DNA from 3 places in the Oceanobacter sp. 5_MG-2023 genome. Region 2 is predicted to be linked to each of the others. Evidence: predicted binding sites of a transcription regulator. Region 2 holds the regulator's gene; each other region holds the start of a gene.
The links. Region 2 encodes sigma-54, which starts transcription at its own class of promoters, with help from an activator protein. Its sites were predicted from a motif close to TGGCACNNNNNTTGCTNT; they were not measured.
Positions count from the first base shown of each region.

Region 1: Q4551_RS12905 (ammonium transporter) is a predicted target of sigma-54. The motif match lies at 1,979-1,996, and genes of this name have one in related genera.
Region 3: rutA (pyrimidine utilization protein A) is a predicted target of sigma-54. The motif match lies at 3,528-3,545, and genes of this name have one in related genera.

Region 1 is NZ_JAUORS010000019.1:65,651-71,985, reverse strand. Features, by position in the region: gene Q4551_RS12910 (hypothetical protein) at 1-553, opposite strand, end outside; gene Q4551_RS12905 (ammonium transporter) at 569-1,861, opposite strand; gene Q4551_RS12900 (bifunctional 2-polyprenyl-6-hydroxyphenol methylase/3-demethylubiquinol 3-O-methyltransferase UbiG) at 3,241-3,849, opposite strand; gene Q4551_RS12895 (DUF1566 domain-containing protein) at 4,024-5,475, opposite strand; partial or broken gene Q4551_RS16260 (IS5/IS1182 family transposase) at 6,323-6,335, opposite strand, start outside.
Region 2 is NZ_JAUORS010000007.1:107,978-114,312, forward strand. Features, by position in the region: gene Q4551_RS06745 (calcium/sodium antiporter) at 1-681, shown strand, start outside; gene Q4551_RS06750 (KpsF/GutQ family sugar-phosphate isomerase) at 684-1,655, shown strand; gene lptC (LPS export ABC transporter periplasmic protein LptC) at 1,655-2,218, shown strand; gene lptA (lipopolysaccharide transport periplasmic protein LptA) at 2,208-2,744, shown strand; gene lptB (LPS export ABC transporter ATP-binding protein) at 2,741-3,466, shown strand; gene Q4551_RS06770 (RNA polymerase factor sigma-54) at 3,595-5,085, shown strand; gene raiA (ribosome-associated translation inhibitor RaiA) at 5,136-5,438, shown strand; gene ptsN (PTS IIA-like nitrogen regulatory protein PtsN) at 5,442-5,900, shown strand; gene rapZ (RNase adapter RapZ) at 5,925-6,335, shown strand, end outside.
Region 3 is NZ_JAUORS010000029.1:21,426-27,760, forward strand. Features, by position in the region: gene Q4551_RS15060 (malonic semialdehyde reductase) at 1-401, opposite strand, end outside; gene rutD (pyrimidine utilization protein D) at 413-1,210, opposite strand; gene rutC (pyrimidine utilization protein C) at 1,226-1,609, opposite strand; gene rutB (pyrimidine utilization protein B) at 1,606-2,361, opposite strand; gene rutA (pyrimidine utilization protein A) at 2,358-3,449, opposite strand; gene rutR (HTH-type transcriptional regulator RutR) at 3,731-4,426, shown strand; gene Q4551_RS15090 (isopenicillin N synthase family oxygenase) at 5,026-6,033, shown strand; gene Q4551_RS15095 (VOC family protein) at 6,035-6,335, shown strand, end outside.

The DNA of each region.
Region 1 (6,335 bases), on a different contig from region 2:
GTTGCTCACACATGGCGACATAAACCAGATTCAATAGTGTTTTTAGTTCACCAAAATCGGGCGATAGCAAATTAGTGGACGACTTGCCTAAGGCCAGCATGGAAAACGCATACACCAGATCTGGTGTCACCCCGCGGTGTTGCGCCTGTTCTTCAGTCTGCATCCGTACCTGCTGCACTTGCGCGGCTGGCACCTGGAGCATTAATTCTTGTACCACCACGCTGAAACAGGGCATCCATTCATGCGTATTGAGCGTAACCGGGTTGTCCAGTATGCCATTACGTTGCCGATAGGCTTCCATTTGCGAGATCGGGTCAGCCTTCAGACCAGATGTTCCTTTCATCAGCAAGCCAATCAGATCACGGTAAAGCTGTGATCGATTGGAGGCGATGGCATGCAAATCCCGACAGTCGTTAAAGAAGCCGTTCAACTCATACTGGGATTTCTGGGCGTAGCCCTCTTCCCAGCGCCACATCACATCCCAGAGTTCGTCGCCATCCAGTACTTCACTCAGTACGGTATACACCACACGCCGTTTGGTATCGATATTCATCCGTACGCTCCATACTTACTGACGAAAGTACGTCATGTCTTTGTGGAACTCGGGATAGGCCACCTCATAGTGTTCAGACACATCAAGGCCCTGCTGCTCTTCAGCGGTGGTAACCCGTAATCCCATCGTCATCCGGATCAGTCCAAACGTCAGCAGTGACAGCGGGAAAGCCCATACGAACGCAGCCACAATGCCAATCAACTGCACCATCACCTGATGAGTGTTAAACAGATCCCCGGTCACAAACATACCGGCGGCCAACGTCCCCCAGACGCCAGCAAAACCATGCACAGGTACCGCACCCACAACGTCATCCAGTTTCATCCGTTCCATTATCAATGATCCGGCGACGGCGATCATACCCGCAATCAACCCTGTCAGAATGGCCCACTGAGGTTCCATGCTGGCACATCCAGCGGTAATGCCCACCAACCCGGCAATACTGCCATTGACGGTTGCCGTCAGCAAAATGGGAACCCGGAATACGCGGCTGAACAGCAAGGCACCGAGCGCACCGGCACCGGCGGCAAGCTGGGTATTCAGCGCGATCAAACCGATATCCGCCGTCGCAGCCAGAGTGCTGCCGCCATTAAAGCCAAACCAGCCGAGCCAGAGAATAAAACCGCCCAGAGCTACCAGCGACAGGTTATGCCCCGGAATATTGCGGACTTCGCCAGTCTCGCGGGAGAAACGACCGGTACGGGGTCCTAACACAATAATGCCCGCCAGAGCGCACCAGGCACCAACTGAATGCACGACGGTCGAACCGGCAAAATCAATAAAGCCCATATTGGCCAACCAGCCAGCGCCACCGTACAGGCCACCCCAGACCCAGCTGCCAAACACGGGGTAAATAAAGGCCGCAATCACAGCCGACGCCACCAGATAAGCATCGTAGCGGGTACGTTCAGCCATCGAGCCACTACAAATCGTGACGGCGGTTGCGGCAAACATGGTCTGGAACAGCAAAACGGTGTAATCCCAGGGTTCCACATCCGACATCATGAAATGGCTGGAGCCAAAATATCCGGTGACGTTATTGCCAAACATCAGACCATACCCGACCAGCCAGAACATCAGGGTTCCCAGACACACATCCATGTAGTTTTTCATCATCACATTGACGGAGTTTTTTGCCCGCGACATGCCGGCTTCGAGTAAGGCGAAGCCTGCTTGCATAAAAAATACCAATGCAGCGGCAGTCACGACCCAAATGGTATCGGCTGCCAGAGTAGAAACGACTGATTCCTCCGCTTGGGCTGGCAACCCGATCAGGCAACCGGTGAATACTACGGCCAATCTGCGCATATCTTATCCTCGTTGTTATATAACGATAAAAAGCAACCTTGTGACAGCCATGGCTATCTCCCCAGACACAGCCATGACCAAGCTCACAAAGTACTGTGTGACAGATCACCGGATTAATGGGCAATCCATATGCCATCTTGCCCGCGCACCGACAGAGTGCATCTGTTACATGCCAAAGTGGACGGTGGTACTTGTATTCCATAAAAGTGGTTTTAGTCATCATTAAATACGCCGCTAATGTGCTTATAAGGTGCACCATCGACTATTGATAAGAAAATCAGTGACAGATTTGGAAAAGCGGAAATCAGACTGGTGCAACCGGTACCAACCGTACCCGGCATCACCACAGAAGCGTGCACCGGGACAGCACACGGGCTGCAAATCGACGTCAAAAATTAACCGCCACAATTGATCTGTCTCAATCGTAGCAGCCAATTAAAATGCCAATTCTGGACAATCAGCATGCCAGGACACCCACACTTGGCCCGTTGCGTATAAAAACAGCAGTGTTCTTTTCCTGGTCACCCAATGTTGGGGTCTAACGTAAAAAATTCATCGGACAACATGATATAGGGACTACCCAACTCTCCATCTCCAATACGTATTAAATTACTCGCCAAACCTATATTCCTATCTTGCAATGTACACCACACCATATTAGGAATGCCTACTGTTTAAAAATCGGAGTTCGTCAAACCATATATTTCCGAACTTCCGGCATTACCTGCGCCAAACCTTCCAAAAAAAGGCGATAATCCGAGGGGATTTTAATATCATATTTTTCCAATCACCGAAGAAATATAAAATATCCATAACATCATTATTATGAAGAATAGAAATCGATTCATTAATAGCCGAATTATTCATAATCCCACCTGAAAATAGCCATAAAAATCGTTAGCCCCGCTCATTCAATATGCTATTTTCCAATCGTCAAACTCTGTTCTGCCAAGACCTGATGGTATCGGATTCGGATTTATAGGGAGAGTTGAATAATAATCAAAATGCATGGCTCCAGTCACTTCAGCGATAGCACGCCCTGCCTTTGAATTAGATGATGTAGATTAATGGACTCACCATCTGGACCAATCAAATCATCTCTTTGAAAGACTCGATTGCCTTGGCTTTTGCTTCAGCCCCAGATCTTTACCACCAGTTCTAGTTGCACTCGCAATTATGTCGTCCCACGCTTTACCTTGCCCTCTGAGATAATCAAAGGAAGGACCAGGTTTGTGTCCGGGTTGCCCTCTGCTCTACTGCCCTGCGACCACCTGACTGGCGTAAAAACGCCGTCACGCCGGGCTTGCTCCGAGGTGACGGCGTTTCCTGTTTCTGAACTGCCGGTTACTGATTTACTGGAGTACCCGGCCAGCCCTTGTTTAATCCTTGGCGGTTTTGCAGGCGACGATCTGCACCACGGCGCTGTCGCCCCGGTGGTATTTGCCTTCAACCATATGGCGTTCCACTTCTGCCGCGACCGCAAAATCCAGCCCCTGAAGTTCCGCTTCCAGCGCCTCCAGCGACATAAACATATCTTTTTGTGACGGTGGTGGCCCGCCTGCGCCTTCCATCTCCAGATGCCGTTCGGTATAGGCTTCCAGAATAAACACGCCCCCGGGTTTCAGGGCCGGTTGCACATTGCCGTGCAGCTGTTTACGTAATGCCGATGGCACATGGGCTGCAATCGAGACAATGCCATCCCACGCCTCGGTGCCGAGGTCGTAATCCGCCAGATTGGCGACGACCGTCGAGATAACCACGCCGTTATCCGCGGCCAGTTGCTGTGCCTTGTTGAGGCCAACCGACGACTGGTCGACCGCGGTAACAACATAACCCTGTTTGGCCAAAAAAACGGCATTCCGTCCTTCGCCTTCTGCCAGGCACAAGACCTTGCCGCCCGCCGGTATTTGGCCGTACTGGGCTTGCAAAAAATCATTGGCTACCGTGCCGTAGGCAAAACCTTCTTCGTTATAACGTTGATCCCACATGGGTGATGCTCCTGTTGTCGTCTGCATTCTGTGCCGGTCAAACCGGGTATTCAGCGGTTGGATAACTATTGAATACTGCCGGTTTGAACCTTGGCTTCAGTATACCCATGCAGGCCACTCACTGCTGTTAAACCGTGCTGCCGGGCTTGACTATCAGTCGTTAGCTGACTGCCATCACCGCTGTGGCGGCCGACCCGGCACTCCCAAAGCGTTGATCAATTCATCGGTTGTAACCCCCAGCGCAATTGCCGCCGCCGCAAAATCCGGTGGCCCCTGATTCGGTTTCCCCAATGCCTTGATCAACGCGGTTTCGCTGATATTCAGCGTCGCCGCCGCTGCTGCAACATCCGGTCGCTGGCCAGGGCCACCGGGGCCGCCGCCTTCTGGGCGATGACCGATGCCGCCAGTGTCGCCATCGGCAAATGAGACCACCCGATTGGCTTTGACCGTGGCAGGATCACCTGCCGGCGTGTTGCTCACGTCGCCACCCCGCACCAGACGCACATAGTTGTAATACCGTTCACCATCCGGGCCATCGGCTCCCCCTTCGGCCTTGGTATCAAAGCGGACAGCACCGGCACCGTGCATATCATGGCCCTCATGATCCACCGCGTAACCAAAGGCAACATACCAGGCAAACCAGTAACCGTGGGCATCGTGGGGGTCGATATAAGGGTTGGTGGTGCTGCTCCAGAAGAAGGGATAATCGACGTTGTCCGCTTCATTGGTAATGGTAGAGATATTAAATACGCTGCGATCTATGGCCGGGAAAACCCCGGAATAATCCACCAGACTTTGCAGCTCTTTGATATTCGGCAAGCGCCAGTCATCGTAACCAGCGTCGGTGGCGTTTTCGGCGTAGGCCAATGCTTCTTGCCAGTTCAGGCTTTTGCCGCTGTCGTTTTTACTCCACATCAAACCAGTGGCGTGATCGCTGATGGTGTTATCGCCGTTATCCTGAAAATCGTTAATGCCGTATGGACTGCCACTCACACAACGTACAAACCGCCGACCATTCAGCGCCTTGATATGGCCGGTCCAGTCATTCACAACAAAGGCAACGTCACGCTGGGCCAGCTCGGTATCGACCTGATAATAATTGCTCGACCAGGAGTGCTGTTGCGCACCTTCCTTGCCATTCCCGACCAGATAAAAGTAGTCGGTATCCAGCCAGGGCCAACCGGCAGAAAAGTCCCGGATAGACCAGAGTTCCTTGATATTCGGCAAACGCCAGTCGTCGATACCGCCAAGCTCCAGCGCCGCGCAATAACCGGCGGCATCGGACCAGACCATGGATGCTGCAGATAATGACTGCGTCCACACCAGCCCTGTTACCTGATCGGTGACGGTGCTGTTGCCATTGTCCTGATAGCTGGGCACATTGCCGGTGTATTGGGCATCCTGACCATAAAAAGCCGCCCCGGGCGCTGGGCATTCGATCTCGACACTGTTGTTGTAACAGGTGCCTTGGGCGGTATCGACAATGGCAAAAGCCCGACTCTGGGAATTGGCGGCAGCCTCCGAGCGCCCGCTGGTACCCTCGTGTTTGGTGGCACAGCCAGCCAATGATCCCGCCAGACTCAGCAGTACCGCACTGGTGATGATGTAATGTTGCGATATTTCCATAATTAGCTCTGCCATGTCCTGTAAATTCAGAAAACCGACTGTATGATATAAAACCGATCCGCAGAAATATCAAAGACTATGTAAAGTAACGTCGATTAACGCTGATTTTAATCAGGGTTTTGCCATTATTATTTTCAACCTGATAAGCGGCAATACAGCAGGGCAATACATCAGGATAATAAATCAGGGCATTCCAAGGTGAAAAGCAGTAGGAAACAGGTAAATAAATGCATACGAAAAATTCACTATTCCTATGATAAAAATAGAAAACACTCAAGATTTATACCTGTCTCCAGAGGATCAACCTAACAACTTTCATTGCCAAAATTACTAAATATAATAATGCCTAATAGAGGTTTCGAAGCCTTTTTCAATATCTCTAAAAAGCTTATATTTCCCACACCCATTTATATAACTTCTATATGGCTACCTGGAGAGCTTTAATTACTGTATTAAGCGCGGTATTTAAAATATTAATCGCAGCATTGATAGCCTGTTGGGGAGATCTATTTAGTCGTGTAAAGCCACCGTTGCAGCAAATTATTCACATCAATGACTTCGAAATATCCCAATGCGGCTTGATCCGGCCTATTTCCGGCCAATTCAGTAAAGATTTGGACTACTTTCAGTCCAAATCGCATCATTCAGACGCACCTATCCCACACAAGATAAAAAGCTCCAGCGACGAGCGTTGTACACCATGTTCATCAAACCGATTCTCAGTTCCGCTCTGGCCTGGCCGATGCAGCGCACCAGGTACTTTTTGCCGTCGCATTTCATGTCCGCATAAACATGTTCGACACGAGCCCAAACCTGAGAGCGTTTTTGATTCGTCAGCTTGCTACGTTCAGGCATGTCTG
Region 2 (6,335 bases):
CTGAAAAAGAAATTACTGCGCAAAGAGCTGCCACTGTTGTTGCTGGTCAGCATTCTGGCGGGCTTGACACTGGCCGACCTGGAATTGAGTTATGTTGATTCCCTCCTTCTGCTGGCCGGTCTGGTCGCCACCATGTACATCCTGTTCCAGGAGTCCGATGAGAGTGGTGAACCCATTGTCGACGAAGATGAAGCCGCAGAAATTGAATCGCTGCCCACCAAAATGGCTGTTTTCTGGCTCGTCTCCGGACTGGTCTGCCTGATGGCCAGCTCCAAGGCTCTGGTCTGGGGCGCAACCATCATTGCCCATAACTTTGGGGTCAGTGACCTGGTGATTGGTCTGACCATCGTCGCCATTGGCACCAGCCTGCCAGAACTGGCGGCCTCTGTTGCCAGCGCATTGAAAGGACATCACGACATTGCCATCGGTAACGTGATTGGCTCCAACATTTTCAACCTGCTCGCGGTAATGCCAGTGCCTGGCCTGATCGCTACCGTAGCGGTCGAGCCGATGGCTCTGCATCGCGATCTGCCTGTTATGCTGTCATTGACGCTGGCATTGCTGGTGCTGTTTGTACTCAATCGCCGCAGTGGCGTGATGGGACGATTCAGTGGCAGCCTGCTAGGACTGAGTTACCTTGGCTACCTGGCCACTCTGTTTGTAATGACAAGTAATGGATAACAATGAACACTGAATTTGATTTCCTGTCGTCGGCGCTACGTACCATAGAACTGGAACAACGTGCGATTCACAACCTGTCCGCCATGCTGGACAACAATTTCAAAACTGCTTGTCAGCTGATGCTGTCCTGCAAAGGCCGGGTTGTTGTGTCAGGAATGGGCAAATCCGGCCATATTGGTCGCAAAATTGCGGCTACACTGGCCAGTACAGGAACCCCGGCATTTTTTGTCCACCCTGGAGAAGCCAGCCATGGGGATATGGGGATGATCACATCCGTCGATGTGGTGATTGCCCTGAGTAACTCCGGCGAAACCGCCGAAGTAACCAGCTTGTTGCCTCTGTTGAAACGTCTGGCAGTGCCCCTGATCAGTATCACCGGTAACCCGCAATCCACCCTGGGCCTTGCCTCGGCTGCTCACCTGAACGCCAGTGTGGATTCTGAAGCCTGCCCGCTGGGCCTGGCGCCTACCTCATCAACCACCAGTGCTCTGGTATTGGGAGACGCCCTGGCAATTGCGTTACTGGAAGCCCGTGGGTTCACGGCAGAAGACTTCGCCTTTTCCCACCCTGGTGGCAGTCTGGGTCGACGCTTGTTATTAAAAGTCGAAGACATCATGCATAGCGGCCGGGAAATTCCGGTCGTCAGACCCGAATCCAGCCTGTCACGCTCCCTGTTGGAAATGACCACCAAGGGTCTCGGTATGACCACCGTACAAACGGCAGCGGGTGAATTGGTGGGTATTTTCACCGATGGCGACCTGCGCCGTACCATTGATCATGGTGTCGATATCCACTCCGCCCTGATTTCAGACCTGATGACCCGCCAGGCCAAAACCATCATCCCGGGTATGCTGGCTGCCGAAGCGTTAAAAATCATGGAAGACGGCAAGATCAATGCCCTGGTCGTTACCGACGGTCAGAATATTTGTGGTGTTGTCACCATGCACGACTTGCTGCGTGCTGGAGTTATCTGATGCGCAAGCGCTATGTGCTGCTGGTCTTGGCAGTGGCCGTTGGCCTCGCCTTGCTGGCGGTAGAGCGCTATACCACTGAGCTGGTCACGGCAGCAACGCCGGTGACCAGTCTTGAACCGGATTATTACGGCAAACAATTACAACACCGTCGTTACGATGCGGATGGCCAGCTACAACAGATGTTATCGGCCGATGGCTCTCGCCATATTCCGTCATTATCGGAAACCCGGCTGGAAAACCCGGTGATTACGACACAAACAGACCCGCAGCAACACTGGCAAGTCAGCGCTCAATCAGGCCGCATTATGGATACCGACAGCCAGGTTGAACTCAGCCAGCAGGTGGAAATACGCTCTCTGGCCACGGCAGCAGAAAACGCTGATACATTCAGCATCACCACCAGCCTGTTGCTTTACCAGCCCGCATCAGCCACCGCTTCAACCTCTGAACCTGTCATCATTCGTCATGGCAATAACATCACCCATGCAACAGGTATGACGCTGGATATCAAGCGCCAACATCTCGACCTTCAAGCACACGTGAGTACCCGGTATGTACAATAAACTGACCGCCCTGCTGTTTTTTGGCAGTGTCTTGGCGACCACGGTCGAGGCTTTGCCTGAAGACTGGCAACAAGAAATGATCATCGAATCCGACCGCGCCGAACTCGATCGCAAGACCGGTATGGTCGTCTACGAAGGCGATGTCGTACTGAAGCAAGGCACACTGACCATCGAGTCCGATCGTCTGACACTGATACTGGATGGCAAGGCGCTCAAACAAGCGATTGCCGAAGGTCAACCGGCTCGCTACCAGCAACAGGTCAGCAGCAACAAACCGATCACCAGAGCGACGGCCAAACGTATTGATTTTTACGCCGACCGCAAGGAAATTGCCTTCAAGGGAGACGCCGCCTTGCGTCAGGAAAACAACCTCTTCAGTGGCGAATTGATCCGCTATGACATTGAACAGGAAACCGTCTCAGCCAGTGGCTCAGAAACATCCGGCAGTGGCACTGGCGGCGCTGACGACAACCAGCGTATTCAAGTGATTATCCAACCCCAGCCCAACACGGACGTACAACCATGAAAACGCTCAAGGCTGAACATCTGGCCAAAAGCTATAACGGCCGCGAAGTCGTCAAGGACGTTTCCCTGGCGGTCAGCAGCGGACAGATTGTCGGCTTGCTGGGCCCTAACGGCGCAGGTAAAACCACTTGTTTCTATATGATTGTCAACTTGGTACAAGCCGACAAGGGGCGTGTCAGTATCGATGACGACGATATCAGCCATCTGCCCATGCACGGCCGCGCCCAGAAAGGCATTGGCTACTTGCCACAAGAAGCGTCGATCTTCCGCAAACTCAGCGTCGAAGACAATATCATGGCCATCATGGAAACCCGGTCAGACCTGAACAAACCCCAACGTCAGCAACAGCTGGAACAGCTACTGGATGAATTTCACATTCAGCACATTCGTACCAGCCTCGGCATGGCCCTGTCTGGTGGCGAACGACGACGGGTCGAAATAGCCCGCGCCCTGGCCGCCGAACCCTCCTTTATTTTGCTGGATGAACCCTTTGCCGGTGTTGATCCGATCTCGGTCGCTGACATTATGGATATCATTCGTCAACTCAAGGCACGTGGCATCGGCGTACTGATTACTGACCACAACGTCCGCGAAACTCTCGCAATTTGTGAAAAAGCCTATATCGTAGGCGGTGGACACATAATTGCCGAAGGCAGCGCTGATGATGTACTCGCCAACGAACAGGTTCGGGCTATCTACCTTGGTCATGACTTCCATCTTTGAATCTTATCGGCTTGCAGGGCTATGATGCCCAGCGCTGTTTCATTCGCCACCATGAAAAGCATTCCCTGTCTCACAGGCTGGCGTATAATGCACAGACCATGCCGACAACCGATGAATAATAACGCTGTATGAAAGCATCGCTTCAGTTAAAAATGGGTCAGCAGCTGACCATGACCCCTCAGCTGCAACAGGCAATTCGACTGCTGCAATTGTCTACCCTCGATCTGCAACAGGAAATCCAGGAAGCCCTGGACTCCAACCCCATGCTGGAATTCGAAGAGTCCGAGCACGACGACTTTCCGGATGCACAGCAAACCAATGCAGATCAGGAAAGGGAAGTCACCGCAACAGCGGCCACGACCGATGCCGACACCCAGGAACTGGGTGAGCAATGGTCTGATGACAAGATGCCAGATGATCTGCCAGTCGATAGCAACTGGGATGATACGTTCCAGACCACGGCCGGGGTTTCCTCAGGCTCTGGCCCGGTTGGCGATGACGACTTTGATTATGACTCCCGTCATGCCACCACAGACGACCTGCAAGATCATCTTGAATGGCAGCTGAACCTGACTCCCATGAGTGACACCGATCGCGAGATCGCCACCATGCTGATCGACGGGGTTGATGACGATGGCTATCTGCACACCACCATCGACGACATACTCGGTTCAATTGACCCGGAACTGGGTGTTGAAGAAGATGAAATCCAGGCCGTCCTCAAACGCTTGCAACAGTTTGACCCCGCCGGTGTTTTTGCCCGCGACCTGCGTGAATGCCTGATTCTGCAGCTCAACCAGCTACCTGCCGAAACACCCTGGCTGGCAGAAGCCAAATTGGTGATCGGCGACTACATCGCCCTGCTGGGCAGTAAAGATTACCCCACCCTGATGCGCAAAACCCGGCTCAAGGAAGAAGACCTCAAAGCCGTCCTGCGTCTGGTTAAAGAACTCAACCCCAAGCCGGGCGCTGATATCAGCTCCGAGCAGTCGGAATACGTGGTACCGGACGTGATTGTTCGTAATATCCGTGATGAATGGCGTGTTGAGCTTAACCCGGATATCGCCCCCAAGCTGCGCGTCAACTCCGACTACGCCTCACTGGTGCGACGTTCCGACAGCAGTGCCGACAACGCCTTCCTCAAAGACCATTTGCAAGAAGCGCGCTGGTTTATCAAAAGCCTGCAAAGCCGCAACGAAACCCTGCTGAAAGTCGCCACCAAAATTGTCGAGTACCAAATCGACTTCTTTGAACAGGGCGAAGAAGCCATGAAACCTCTGGTATTGCATGATATTGCCGATGCCGTTGGTATGCATGAATCAACCATTTCACGGGTCACTACGCAAAAATTCATGCACACACCTCGTGGTATTTTCGAGCTGAAGTATTTCTTCTCCAGCCACGTCAGTACTGACGCCGGTGGCGAATGTTCATCCACCGCCATTCGCGCCATGATCAAAAAACTGATCAGCGAAGAAAATCCGCGTAAACCCCTGAGTGATAACAAAATTGCCATTGTGCTGGGCGACAAGGGCATTCAGGTTGCACGCCGCACGGTGGCCAAATACCGTGAAGCCATGATGATTCCGCCTTCCAATGAGCGGAAACAATTGATCTGATCGATAGCGTCGATCTCTGTTCGATACAAGCGAGCGATAAGGAGCCGTTTATGAGCATCAATATCAGTGGACACCATGTTGAAGTGACCGAAGCCATGGAAGCATACGTCAAGGAAAAACTGGTTCGTCTTGAGCGTCATGTCGACCCGATTACTTCTGGCCAGATCACACTGACCCTGGAAAAAGGCCGACAACAGGCAGAAGCCACCCTGCATGCCAGTGGTGCTGACTTTCACGCCACCTCAACTCACGACGATATGTATGCCGCCATTGATTTGCTGGCCGACAAACTGGACCGTCAACTCCTGAAACACAAAGAAAAACTGATTGCCCGACAGCACGGGCAAGGTTGACCTATGAGCATTGCGATTGCCGATATTCTACTGCCAGAATGCACCCGTACCGACGTCGCCATTACCAGCAAAAAAAAATTGCTGGAGTTTCTTGCCGGACTGATTGCCGAAAAAGTTGACGGCAGCAGTTCGGACGAAGTGTTTGAACGCCTGCTTGGACGTGAACGTCTGGGCAGTACTGGCATAGGTGAAGGCATCGCAATCCCCCATTGTCGTTTACGGCAATGCGAACAAGCCGTCGGCGTGTTACTTCACTTGCAAGAGGCCATCGATTTTGATGCCATTGACCATCAACCGGTTGACCTCGTATTTGCTTTATTAGTCCCTGAAGAAGCAACGGACGATCATCTGCAAATTCTCGCCACACTGGCGCAAAATTTCAGTCAGAATGATTACCGTCAGCAATTGCGTAGTGCCAGCAGCGATCAGGAACTGTACCAACGAGCGTTGGCCAACCACTAACCAGACCAATACGGAGACCGCATCATGCGCCTGGTTGTGATCAGTGGCCGCTCTGGCTCAGGCAAGTCCAGCGCTTTGGCCGTGCTCGAAGATCTCGGTTTTTATTGCATCGACAACCTGCCGGTTGATCTGTTGCCCGCACTGGCGGATTTACCCTACAGCGCCGAAAAACGCGCCAATGTCGCTGTCAGTGTCGATGTGCGTAATTTGCCCGACGCCATGGAACAGCTGACCCAGGTACTGACCTGCTTACCCGGACAGTATCGCCAGGTCGATATTGTATTTCTGGATGCCACCGAAGAAGTCCTGCTACAACGCTTCAGCTCCACCCGTCGCAAACACCCCCTCACCAATGACAATATTTCATTGGCAGAAGCCATCGAGCGCGAAACCGAATTGCTCGAACCTGTTGCCAACCTGGCTGACTTGACGCTG
Region 3 (6,335 bases), on a different contig from region 2:
AACACCAGGTAGGCCGCTTGCATCGAGCTGTTACGGAAAGCGGTTTCGTAAATCAGTTCTGGCGTGCCGGTAAACCAGCTGCGGGCGTCACCATGGGGAAAGAGTGCTGGCAGCTCGTCGTAGAATTCGCTGTCGTAAGCAACAATGACGGTAACGGGCGCGGTCATGGTTTTGTCGAGGTTGCCGGATGACAGGCAAGGTTTCAGACGCTCCTTGCCTGCTGCAGTACGGACAAACACAAAACGTGCCGGGCTGCAGTTGGCAGAGGTCGGGCCCATTTTGACCAGGTCGTACAGCTGCTCCAGCAGGCTGTCTGGCACAGGCTGGTCTTGCCAGCCGTTGTGGCTGCGGGCTTCAGTAAACAATTGCGCCAGAGCGCCGGAATCAAGTGGTTCGTTCATAAAGCCCTCGCTCAGGCCGCTGGAGTAGTAGGTGCAACACTGTGAATAAAATCGGCCAGCGTTGTATTAATGGTCTCGGCGCAGGTGATGCTGGAAGCATGGCCGCCGTAATCAAAGACTTTCAGAGTGGCGTTGGGCAGTACCCGTTGCAGCTCCTGGGAGCAGGTCCAGGGCACCAGCGAATCATCACTGTTGGCGAGCAGTAAAGTGGGCTGTTCAACCTTGGCCAATGCTTCTCCCGGGTTAAACGTCAGCAGCGCCTGAATGCGTCGTAGCAGGTTCTCGACCGGAGGAAACCCTGCCAGCTGTTTGCATTCTTCCACTTCCAGATGCTCGATATGTTCGGCAATCCAGGTCGGCGGATAAAGAAACAGCGCCTGGGCTTCGATATAGGCCGCCGCACCGGCACCCGCCAACAGCTGCTTGCGTACCGAGAAGCAGCGGGCGGTGTGTGGACTGGCCTTGGCCCAGGCGTTCATCAGCGTCAGGCTTTTGAGTCCGGGGGCTTTTTGCAGTGCCAGTTCCAGACCAACCAAACCGCCCAGCGCATGCCCCACCAGATGGTAGTCGCCAATGTGATACTCGGCTAACAGGCGTTGCAGCTCATTGGCCATATCGCCAATTGCGTAACCTTCAGGCAATTCGGCCGGGCTATGCCCGGTGCCGAGTTGATCATAGAGGACAATGCGGAAGTCTTTGCCCAGGCTGCTCAGCTGCGGTGCCCAAAAATGGGCAGCGCCACCTAGCCCCGAGCTGAAAACCAGCGTCGGGGCATCGGCGTCTTGCCGGCCATGAATTTCAATATGCATGACATTGCTCATCGGTTAGCCAACATGCGCGATGCTGGCGATTTCGATCAGGGCATCCGGTTTTACCAGACCACACTGGATGCAGTAACGCGCCGGTTTTTCACCCGGAAAGTACGATGCGTAGACTTCGTTAACCGCCGGATAGTCACTCCAGTCACGGATCATGATCATATTGAAGGTGACGTCATCCATGGTGCCCCCCGCTTCTTCCACCACACCCTTGATGGTTTCCAGCACGTGACGGGTTTGCGCAGTGGCATCCCCCACGTGTACGACGTTGTTGTCTTTATCAAACGGCAAGGTGCCGGATACGTACAACACGCCATCGGCCATGGAGCCAGGAACGTACGGTGCTAACGGTTTGCCGGTACCGGCAGGAAGGACTGTTTGCTTGCTCATGCGGTTGCTCCTTGGGTTGGGGTAGAGGCGGCCAGAGTGGTGCAGAAGTCATCGACAGTGCTGACCCAGCCAAAAAAGGTTTCAATGTTGTACAGGGCGGCTTGCTGGACGTAGTCCGGCCCGGCCTGATGGGTGGCATCGGCCAGTACAACGCCAAAGTATTCGAGGAAAAAGCCGTCGCGCAGGGTTGATTCCACACAGACATTGGTGGCGATCCCGGTAAACACCAGATTACGGATGCCGCGGCTGCGCAACATGCTGTCGAGAGCGGTATTAAAGAAGCCGCTGTAACGTGGTTTGGGTATCACCAGATCGCCGGGCAGAGGCTTGAGTTCATCCACCAGATCGTAATCCCAGGTGCCCTTGGCCAGCAACGTGCCCATCAGTTCCGGGTTCTTGCGGATCGCTTTCAGAGCGTTGGACTTGTGCCAGTTAGGCGAGCCAGGGCCGCCGGCTTCGGTGTATTCCGCATCCCAGCCGTTCTGGAAGAACACCACTTGCACACCCGCCGCACGGGCGGCCTTGATGGCTTTGGTGATGGATTCAATCACCGGCCCGGTGGTCGACACATCAAAACCGGCCAGGTCGAGATAACCGCCCTTGGTGGAATAGGCGTTCTGCATATCGACCACAATCAGCGCCGTTTCTTTGACGTTGATTGCCAACGATTCCGGGCTGGCGGGCAGCACCATGCTGACATCACCTTGCTGGTCGGGGGCATAACCCACAACCGGATTATCAATACTGCTCATGACGCATTCTCCAACATATCCACAACGTGTTTGCGGCTTTTCATTAATGGCTGAATCTTCTGGCCAAAATCTTCGATGCCCTGAACAAAATCATCAAACGTCAGCATCACACCACTGGTGGCGGGGATTTCAGCAATTTCATCGAGCATGCCGGCGACGGTTGCAAACGAACCCACCAGCGTGCCCATGTTGATATTGACCGCAGACGTCGGGTCGGCCATCTGGCGAATATTGGTATCGCCTTTGGATTTGGTATCGGCGGCCCCTTGCTGACCAAGCCAGGCAACGGCTTCTTCGTCGACACCGTCTTTATAGGATTCCCAACGGGCGCGGGCTTCGTCGTCGGTATCCGCAGCAATCACCATAAACAGCGCCACGGAGGTCACATCCCGGCCACTGTCGGCGGTGGCTTTTTCCAGTCGCTCAACCGTTGGAGCAAAGGCTTTTGGCGTGTTGACCCCTTTACCAAAACAGAAGTTGTAGTCGGCGTATTTGGCGGTAAAGGCCATTCCCGCTTCACTCTGGCCAGCGCAGATAATTTTCATGTCGGCCTGGGGTTTGGGGCTGACGCGGCAGTCGTCCATCTGGAAGTACTCGCCTTTCATATCGCACGTGCCGGTTGTCCACAGGTCGCGCAATACCGTGGCGTATTCACTGAGGTAGTCGTAACGATTGGCGAAGAACTCATCACCAGGCCACAACCCCATTTGCGAGTACTCCGGCTTCTGCCAGCCAGTAACCAGGTTAACGCCAAAGCGGCCGTGGGAAATGGAATCAATCGTTGAGGCCATACGTGCCACAATGGCTGGCGGAATGGTCAGGGTTGCGGCGGTAGCAAACAGCTGGATCTTGTCGGTCACGGCAGCCAGACCGGCCATCAGCGTGAACGATTCCATGTTGTGTTCCCAGAATTCGGTCTCGCCACCGAAGCCGCGCAACTTGATCATCGACAGAGCAAATTCAAAGCCATAATGCTCGGCGCGCTGGACGATGGTCTTGTTCAGGTCAAACGTTGGCATGTACTGCGGAGCGTTCTTGGAGATCAGCCAACCGTTGTTGCCGATAGGTATGAAGATGCCTACATTCATTGCTCTGCCCTCAGGGTTTGGTAATAGATTTGCCTTGGCGCCTGTTATGTTGCTTTGCGGCTTGGCTGTAATAAGACCAAAGCATCAAGTGTGCCATTTTGATATTGTTGATATATATCAATTACTTAGTTATTTTTTGTGTTTTAGTTCAGACCAAATAGTCTGATTTAGAGCACTTGGTTTGTGCGCTCCGGTCCGAATTGGGGCACAAATCAAGCGCTTGAGCTGCAGGCAGCACAATGGGGTAGAATGCGGCAACCAAGGAACAAACGGTAAGCAGAGTGAACAAGCAGATACAGCGGACGGCAACGCCCGCAAAGAAGCCGAAAGCCCGTAGCCGGGTCCCGAGTGAAGCAACCTTGAGCAGGCGCAAACGCCTGATGGAAACCAAACGAGCCGCTATTATGGACGCTGCTCTGGATGTGTTTTCACGCTATGGCCTGCACGGTACCAGCCTCGATAAAGTGGCCAGCCAGGCCGATGTATCCAAAACCAACCTACTGTATTACTTCGCCTCCAAAGAAGATCTGTACCTGAATGTATTGCGTCAGTTGATGGATATCTGGTTGCGGCCCTTGCAGGAGTTCCACATCGAACAGGACCCGGTGGAAGCCATTGGCGCCTATCTTCAGGTCAAGCTGGAGCTGTCACGGGATCATCCGGCAGAGTCCCGCCTGTTTTGTCTGGAAATGATTCAAGGTGCCCCTCTATTGCTGAATGAGCTGAGCTCTTCCCTGCGGGACACCGTCGAATCCCGGGTCGCGGTGATTAATGCCTGGATAGAAGCGGGCAAACTGGCCCCGATAGAACCGCATCATCTGATTTTTTCCCTGTGGGCAACCACACAGCATTACGCCGACTTCCGCGTACAGGTAGAAGCCGTGGCGGGTCACACCCTGGATGATCCCGACTTTTTTGCGGAAACCCTCGCCAATCTCAAAATGCTGGTGCTGCAAGGGATCTGTCCACGCCCCTGAGACCAGCCAAGATCCCGCTGTCTCCTTTTATCCTTGCCCTGTCCAATCACGGTGCAGAGTCTGACCCAAAACCCATATGGGTCAGACAGCATGCCGTCACTGCGCTTCTGCCTTGGCTGTTTTTCCTTATTGCCTAATGGATAACTTTTTATAAATCAATGATATGGATCAAAGTGGCAACTGTGTCTTGCTGGTTATTTTCATGGCCGTTTGTGCTGCCAATTCCAAGGCATCCATGCCCATAATACCGGTGTCACAATGCCTTTCTATTATTCCCATTGGCTGTTTTTTACCCATTAACCTTTATTTTTAAAGGGTTATTTATCCCGATCTTCTGAACTCCTGCCAAAGTCACGATTATCTCGCCCTGTTTTCGGGCCTCCCGCACAAACCGAGTGCTCTAATTCAGACCATTTGATAAAAACTAAGTATCAAAAAAGACATAAATCATTGTTATCTAACATAAATTTCTTGTTGGCATAGTTGCTGCTTTTGTTTCTTTGTTCGGAAACGGTGGGCGATTGGTATCGCCTGCGGATTCTTCAGATCAGGTAACTGATCAAATCAGTACCTGAATTTCAGTCGGAGGATGCAATCGTATGACGCTTCAATATGTTCCTATCATCGATCTTGGCCCTTATTTTGATGGCACGGCCGAAGGCAAGGCCAGCGTGGCCAAGGCCGTGAATCAGGCTTGCCGGGATATTGGTTTCCTGGTCATTACCCAACACCAGATCCCTGCAGAGCTGATCGAGCGGGTCAGCAAACTGACCAGCCGCTTCTTCGACCTGCCCATGGAAGAAAAACGCAAAGCCAACCGTCCCCGTCCCGACATGGTGCGCGGCTACAGCGCGGTAGCAGAAGAGAGCCTGTCGTACTCCATGGAAGAAGCCGCTCCGGGCGACCTGAAAGAATCCTTCTCCATCGGGCCATTGAATGTGCCGGATGAACCTTATTACTCCGAAGCCATGGCCGGGCCGCATTTTGCCCCCAATGTCTGGCCGACAACGCTGCCTGGATTTGAGGAAGCGTACGCGGAATATTTTGCTGCCATGGGCGACCTGGCCCGCAGCGTGATGCGTATTTTTGCCCTGTCACTGGAAATGCCAGAGACCTTTTTCGACGACAAGATCGACAAGCACATCAGTATGTTCCGCAGCCTGCGTTATCCGCACTTGAAAGAAGGCATCGAAGAAGGTCAGTTACGGGCCGGTGCTCACTCCGATTATGGCAGCCTCACCATCGTCAAACCCGACAGCGCCCAGGGTGGTCTGCAAGTTTGCAACCGCGAAGGCGAATGGGTCGATGTGCCTTATGTGGAAGACGGTTTTGTCGTCAATATTGGCGACCTGATGATGCAGTGGACCAACGACCAATGGATCTCAACCCTGCACCGGGTGGTGAATCCTCCGGAAGACGTCGACGGCGACCAGCAACGCCAGTCACTGGTGTTCTTCCACCAGCCGAACTACGACGTCATGGTGGAGTGCTTGCCCAGCTGTGTGCCAGAAGGCGAAGAACCTCGCTACGCCCCGGTTAGCTCCGGCGACCATCTGCAATCCAAATTCGTCCGCCAAACCACCTTTGGCGGCAACAAGGTAGCCTGATATGAGCACACTTTCTTACGTCAACGTATTCGCCAAAGACATCGTCGCCCTGAGTGGCTTTTATCAGCGCGTCTTCGACTTCCCGGAAGTGGAAGCCATCCGCTCGCCGATATTTCGCGGCATCGATGCCGGCAGCTGCTGCATCGGCTTCAATGCGCTGGATGCCTACGAATTGCTGCACCTGAGCGAGTACGCAGACACCTCCGGCTGCAAGTTTTTACTGAACATCGACGTCGACAGTCCCGAAGAGGTCGACCGTATGGTACCGATCGCCTGTGCTGCAGGCGCGACCATGATCAAGG